DNA from 2 places in the Actinomadura verrucosospora genome. Region 2 is predicted to be linked to the other one. Evidence: riboswitches for the same ligand, from Rfam matches in the RefSeq annotation. Region 2 holds a riboswitch; the other holds the start of a gene.
The links. Region 2 has a riboswitch for glycine ahead of gcvT (glycine cleavage system aminomethyltransferase GcvT). Riboswitches for the same ligand answer to the same signal wherever they lie in the genome.
Positions count from the first base shown of each region.

Region 1: it holds a riboswitch for glycine, as region 2 does, so the genes downstream of both, gcvP (aminomethyl-transferring glycine dehydrogenase) here and gcvT (glycine cleavage system aminomethyltransferase GcvT) in region 2, are expected to answer to the same signal.

Region 1 covers NZ_BAABEV010000045.1:60,392-63,791, reverse strand. Annotated here, with positions in the region: gene ABD944_RS34320 (lysylphosphatidylglycerol synthase transmembrane domain-containing protein) at 1-956, opposite strand, end outside; glycine riboswitch at 1,228-1,322, shown strand; glycine riboswitch at 1,323-1,433, shown strand; gene gcvP (aminomethyl-transferring glycine dehydrogenase) at 1,493-3,400, shown strand, end outside.
Region 2 covers NZ_BAABEV010000047.1:62,640-66,039, reverse strand. Annotated here, with positions in the region: gene ABD944_RS35060 (M50 family metallopeptidase) at 1-223, opposite strand, end outside; gene ABD944_RS35055 (hypothetical protein) at 461-802, shown strand; glycine riboswitch at 1,117-1,212, shown strand; glycine riboswitch at 1,217-1,305, shown strand; gene gcvT (glycine cleavage system aminomethyltransferase GcvT) at 1,379-2,473, shown strand; gene gcvH (glycine cleavage system protein GcvH) at 2,529-2,918, shown strand; gene ABD944_RS35040 (serine hydroxymethyltransferase) at 2,915-3,400, shown strand, end outside.

The sequences.
Region 1 (3,400 bases), on a different contig from region 2:
GTCCGCCCCGTCGTGGCGCCGCGCAGCCGCAGCAGCCGCCAGACGCGGTAGAGCAGCCCGGCGGTCTGCTGGTCGCGGTCCAGGACGCGGACCTCCACGTCCCAGTCGCCGTGCCGCCCCCGGCCCGCCGGGAGCCGGGCGCCGTACCCGCCCTGCGGGGAGGGGGCGAGGGCGACGCCGTAGCGGCGGGTCTCGTCGGCGTCGTGCGTGCCGTCCAGGCGCGCCGCCCGCCGCGGGTGCAGCCCGAGCCGTTCGAGCGCGGCCACCACGGCCGTCCCGGACGGGCGGGGATTCGGCGTCCCGACGGCGTAGAGGGTGCCGTGGCCGATGGCGCGGCCGAGCAGGTAGGTGGCCGCCAGCGCGGCGACGGAGGCGTAGGACGCCGTCAGCCCCGTCAGCGCCGCCAGTCCGATCATGGTCCAGGTCGCGGCCTGCCAGCGGGCGCGGCCCGCCATCCCGACCGCGCTCACGAAGGCGATGACCGGGGCGATGTCGGTGTGCACCGGCGCGGTCTCCGTGCCGCCCCAGATCAGCGAGTCGAGCACGCCGCCCGGCGCGGCCCGCACCACCAGGTCGTCCAGGCCCACCGTGATCCCGAACGCGATCATCGCGGCCAGCAGCGCGATCGCCACGCGGACGCCGTCCTTGTGGAAGAGCCGCTCGATCGCGAACGCGATCGGCACGGCCAGCACCCCGAAGCTGGACACCAGCGTCGCCAGCGTCAGCAGCAGCCGCGGCGCGTGCGCGGTGCCCTGCGCGATGTCGGTCTGCAGGCCGTGGGTGGTCTGCTGCGCGATCGACACCAGCAGCATCACCGCCGCCAGCCCCACCACGGACGCCGCGAACCGGATGGCGTCGGAGGGCCGGCGGATCCGGTACGGCTGGGCGGGCTCGTCGACGGGCGCGCCGACCGCGCCCTGCGCCGGGCGCACCGCTCCGTCGTGGGTCTGTGTCACGCCGTACCGCCGCCCTGACCATCCGCCATCGTGATCAGCGTCCCAGACCCGGCGGCGCGCCGTCGAGTCGCGGGGCCGCCGCCGGGACGCGCGTCCATCCCGCAGCCTCGTCTCCCCGCCCCCGTGCGGCCCGGGGCCGTCGCGCCCCAGGTGAGTCAGCACATGGTACTCGCCGGTAGACCGCCCGCGCCGCGGGGCGCGGCCCCTTCCGGCGGGCCGGAACGACGTCGCGGACGCGCCTTTGGGTAGGGTTCGACCTAGGACATGCCGTCAACCCTGTGCGGGAGAGACCCCACGCCGCCAGCGTGGGGCGCCGAAGGGGCAACCTCCCCGGAACCTCTCAGGCAAAAGGACCGCACGGGCGAGGCACCTCTGGAAAGCAGGCGTCGGTCCCCGCGCGCGGGGAAGGGCGGCTCACCGAAGGGGAAACCCCGCCGCGCGGGTGAAGCTCTCAGGTGCCATGACAGAGGGGGAGAACGGCCGCCGGCCCGCGCCGGCGGCGCACCTGAGCGACCGCAGCAGCCAGGAGGCCCTCCATGACCGCCCAGTTCTTCGCCCCTGTGGCCGCGCCGCAGCATCCCCGGTCGGCGTTCGCCGACCGGCATGTCGGCCCCTCGCCGGACGACCAGGCGAGGATGCTGGCCGCCATCGGCTACTCCGGCGCCGAGGCGCTGATCGACCACGCGGTCCCCGCCGCGATCCGCACGTCCCGTCCGCTGGACCTGCCGCCCGCGCTGAGCGAGACCGCCGCGCTGGACCGGCTCCGCGAGCTCGCGTCCCGCAACACCGTCCTGACGTCCATGATCGGGCTCGGCTACCACGGGACGACCACGCCCGGCGTGATCATGCGGAACGTGCTGGAGAACCCGGGCTGGTACACCGCCTACACCCCCTACCAGCCGGAGATCTCCCAGGGGCGGCTCGAAGCCCTGCTGAACTTCCAGACGATGGTGGGCGACCTGACCGGGCTGCCCGTCGCGAACGCCTCCATGCTGGACGAGGGCACCGCCGCCGCCGAGGCCATGGCCCTCGCGCACCGCGTCTCCCGGCGCAAGGAGCCCGGGGCGTTCCTCGTCGACGTCGACACGCTCCCGCAGACGATCGAGGTCGTCCGGACCCGCGCGATCCCGCTCGGCATCGAGATCGTCATCGCCGACCTGTCCCGCGGCCTGCCCGACGGCGACTTCTTCGGCGTGCTGCTGCAGTACCCGGGCGCGTCCGGCGCCGTCCGCGACCTGGAACCCGTCATCGCGCAGGCCCACGAGCGCGGCGCCAAGGCCGTCGTGGCCGCCGACCTGCTGGCGCTGACCCTGCTGCGCCCGCCCGGCGAGTCCGGCGCCGACATCGCGGTGGGCTCCGCGCAGCGGTTCGGCGTCCCCTACGGGTTCGGCGGACCGCACGCCGGCTACATGGCGGTCGGCGAGGGCATCCAGCGCCAGCTCCCCGGCCGGCTCGTGGGCGTGTCCGTCGACGCGGACGGCGCCACCGCCTACCGGCTGGCCCTCCAGACCCGCGAGCAGCACATCCGCCGCGAGAAGGCCACCAGCAACATCTGCACCGCCCAGGTCCTGCTCGCCGTGATGGCGAGCATGTACGCCGTGTACCACGGCCCCGAGGGGCTGGCCGCGATCGCGCAGCGGACGCACCGCCGGGCCGCCGAGATCGCCGCGGGGCTGCGCGCCGGCGGCGTCGAGGTCGTCCACGACTCGTTCTTCGACACGGTCCTGGCCCGCGTGCCGGGCCGCGCCGCCGAGGTCGTCGCGGCCGCCCGCGAGCGCGGAATCAACCTGCGCCCGGACGGCCCCGACCGGGTCGCGGTCGCCTGCGACGAGACGACGCTGCCCGCGCACGTGACGGCCGTGCTCGAGGCGTTCGGCGCGACCGAGGTGGGCGAGGTCCCCGAGGCGTTCCCGGACGCCCTGCGCCGCGAGAGCCCCTACCTGACCCACCCCGTCTTCCACGCGCACCGCTCCGAGACCGCGATGCTGCGCTACCTGCGCAGGCTCCAGGACAAGGACATCGCGCTCGACCGCTCCATGATCCCGCTCGGCTCCTGCACGATGAAGCTCAACGCCACCGCCGAGATGGAGCCGATCACCTGGCCGGAGTTCGCCGCGATCCACCCGTTCGCGCCGCTCGACCAGGCCGCCGGCTACGTCGAGCTGATCGGCGAGCTGGAGGGCTTCCTCGCCGAGATCACCGGGTACGCGAAGGTCTCCGTCCAGCCGAACGCCGGCTCCCAGGGCGAGCTGGCCGGCCTGCTCGCCATCCGCGGCTACCACGCGTCCCGCGGCGAGGAGCACCGCGACGTCTGCCTGATCCCCTCCTCGGCGCACGGCACCAACGCCGCCAGCGCCGTCATGGCCGGGATGCGGGTCGTCGTCGTCACGTGCGACGAGGGCGGCAACATCGACCTCGACGACCTGCGCGCCAAGCTCGGCAAG
Region 2 (3,400 bases):
GCATGCCGATCATGCGGATGTAGCCGCCGAGCGGGATCCACTTGACCCCGTACTCCGTCTCGCCCTTGTGCCTCGACCACATGGTGGGCCCGAACCCGACCATGAACTGCGTGGTCCGCACCCCGAACAGCTTGGCGAAGGAGAAGTGCCCGAGCTCGTGCAGCGCGATGGAGACCAGCAGGCCGAAGAAGAGGATCAACGCTCCAGCCAGGTAGTAGACCATGCGGCGTGCCCTCCGGGTCCGTCCACCCCGCGCACCCGGGGGTGATCTCCGACAACCAGTTCAGAGTACGTTACGGCCCGCGATCCGGTTGAGGCGAACGAAGAAGCGGTCCGTGCCGGAGGCCACTTTGATGCACGGTGCTAACCCGGCCGCGCATCATTGGCACGAGAGCGCGTATCCGCGAGCAGGGCCGACCGCCCATCATGGGCGGCCCACCCCGGCCACGGAGGTTCCCCCTTGAAGCGCGGTCATGTAGCGGTCCTGGCCCTGACGCTGGCCCTGGCCGGCTGCGGCGGCAACGACGACGGCGGCACAACGGCGGGCGCGTCGTCCCCAGCCCCGACCGCCAGGACGCAGGCCCCCTCCGCCCCCGGCACGGGCGCCGAGACGACGCCCCTCCCCCCGGCCCAGTCGAAGGCGGTCAAGGCCTTCAACGACTGCATGCACGCCCAGGGCGTCCAGATGCCCACCCCCAACCCCACGAGATCCCCCGCCCCCGACGAGCTGAAGAAGATCAGGGCCGCCCTGCAGACCTGCGTGAAGTCCATGTCGCCCCCCGCCACCCCACCCCCACGCTGACGACCACCGCCCACCGCGCTCCCATCACCAAGAAGCGCAACGGTCGAACGACCCGCACAGAGGGACACCGAAACGGAAGCACCAGCAGCAACCGTCTAACGAGACGACCTAAGCCGCCACCTCAGCCGACGACGACCCCAACACTCGCGATCGCGTCCGAAGGCAGGTTCGAGCTTGCGAGAACCTGATCGCGCAGCGAGCCGCAAGGCGAGACGGAGCGATGCAGCGATCGCACGTGTTTTTTGAGGTCGGGGCCCCCAGGGCCCCGACCTCAAAAAACACAATGAACACTGCTAGCCTTCTTCGACAGCTGATGATCCCGTGCGGGAGAGTCCCTCGCAGCCGGTGGGGGACGCCGAAGGAGCAAATCCTCCCCGGAACCTCTCAGGCCCACGGACCGCACGGGCCAGGCGACCTCTGGAAAGCGGGGACTCCGGTCCCCCGCCGAAGGTGAAAGCCCGCCGTGCGCGGCGGGTGAAGCTCTCAGGCGCCGATGACAGAGGGGGAGGCACCGATACGCCCGGTGCGCGAGTGGGACGATGGACCACGCGCGCCCGTGACGAAGGAGCCGAGCCCATGTCCGCCGATCCGACCGCGAAGAAGACGCCGCTGCACGACGTCCATGAGGACCTCGGCGCGAACCTCGTCGACTTCGCCGGCCATCTCATGCCGCTGCGCTACGCGAGCGAGACCGCCGAGCACCAGGCCGTCCGCACGGGGGCGGGGCTGTTCGACCTGTCGCACATGGGGGAGATCTTCCTGTCGGGTCCGGGCGCGGGGGCCGCGCTGGACTTCGCGCTGGTCGGCAACCTGTCGCCGATGCCGGTGGGCAAGGCCCGCTACACGATGATCTGCGGGCACGACGGCGGCGTCCTGGACGACCTGATCGTCTACCGGCTCGCGGACGAGACGTGGATGGTGGTGGCGAACGCGGCGAACGCCGCCGTCGTCCGGGAGGCGTTGGTCGAGCGGGCCGCGGGGTTCGAGGCGGCGGTGGACGACCGGTCCGACTCGTACGCGCTGATCGCCCTGCAGGGGCCGCGTTCCCAGGGGATTCTCGAGGGGTTCACGGACGCGCCGCTGGGGGACCTGAAGTACTACGCGATCCTGGCGGGGCGGGTCGCGGGCGTGGACGCGCTGGTCGCCCGCACCGGGTACACGGGCGAGGACGGGTTCGAGCTGTTCGTGGACGCGTCCGACGCGGTCGGGCTGTGGAGGGCGCTCGCCGCGGTGGAGGGGGTCGTCCCGGCGGGGCTTTCGGCCCGCGACACGCTGCGCCTGGAGGCGGGGATGCCGCTGTACGGGAACGAGCTGACGGCCGAGACGACGCCGTTCGAGGCGGGCCTCGGCCGGGTGGTGAAGCTGGACAAGCCAGGCGATTTCGTGGGCAAGGCCGCCCTGGCGGCGCAGGCGCAGACCCCGCCGGGCCGTAGGCTCGTGGGACTGGTCGCGCGGGGGCGTCGCGCGCCTCGCAAGGGGTACCAGGTCGTCACGTCCGGCGGCGCGCCGTGCGGCATCGTGACGAGCGGCGCCCCGTCGCCCACACTGGGCACGCCGATCGCCATGGCGTACCTCGACAGCGGCGTCGAGGAGGCGGGCCTCGCCGTGGACGTCCGCGGCCGGCACGAGCCGGTGGACGTGGTGGCCCTGCCGTTCTACAAGCGTTCCTGAACAAGTTGTCCGGCGGTGTGGGGCGCGCCCCCACAGTGGAAAGAGAGAAGTGATCGTGAGCGTTCCGGAGGAGCTCCGCTACAGCGAGGAGCACGAGTGGGTGTCGGGCCTCGGTGGCGAGGACGGCATCGTCACGGTCGGCATCACCGCGCACGCCGCCGACGCCCTCGGTGAGATCGTCTACATCGAGCTGCAGCCGTCGGAGGGCGACACCGTCGAGGCGGGCGAGCCGTGCGGCGAGGTGGAGTCGACCAAGTCGGTGAGCGACGTCTACTCCCCCGTCAGCGGCGAGATCACCGCGATCAACAGCGCGGTGGTGGACGAGCCGAAGGTCATCAACGACGACCCGTACGGCGAGGGCTGGATCTTCAAGGTGCGGATCTCGGAGGAGCCGGGCGACCTGCTCGACTCCGCCGCCTACGACAAGCTGATCGAGGAATCATGAGTCTGAACGACTCCCTCGCGACGGCCGATCCGGAGGTCGCCGAGGCCGTCGCCGCGGAGCTGCGCCGCCAGCAGGGCACCCTGGAGATGATCGCGTCGGAGAACTTCGCGCCGGTCTCGGTGCTGGAGGCTCAGGGGTCGGTCCTGACGAACAAGTACGCCGAGGGGTACCCGGGCCGCCGGTACTACGGCGGCTGCGAGTTCGTCGACGTCACCGAGCAGCTCGCGATCGACAGGGCCAAGGCGCTGTTCGGCGCCGAGCACGCGAACGTCCAGCCGCACAGCGGGGCGCAGGCGAACACGGCGGTGTACTTCGCGCTGCTCCAGCACGGCGACACGATCCTCGGCCTCGACCTCGCGCACGGCGGGCATCTCACGCACGGGATGCGGCTGAACTACTCCGGCAAGGTGCTGAACGTGGTGCCGTACCACGTCCGCGCCGAGGACGGCCTGGTCGACATGGACGAGGTGGCCTCGCTCGCG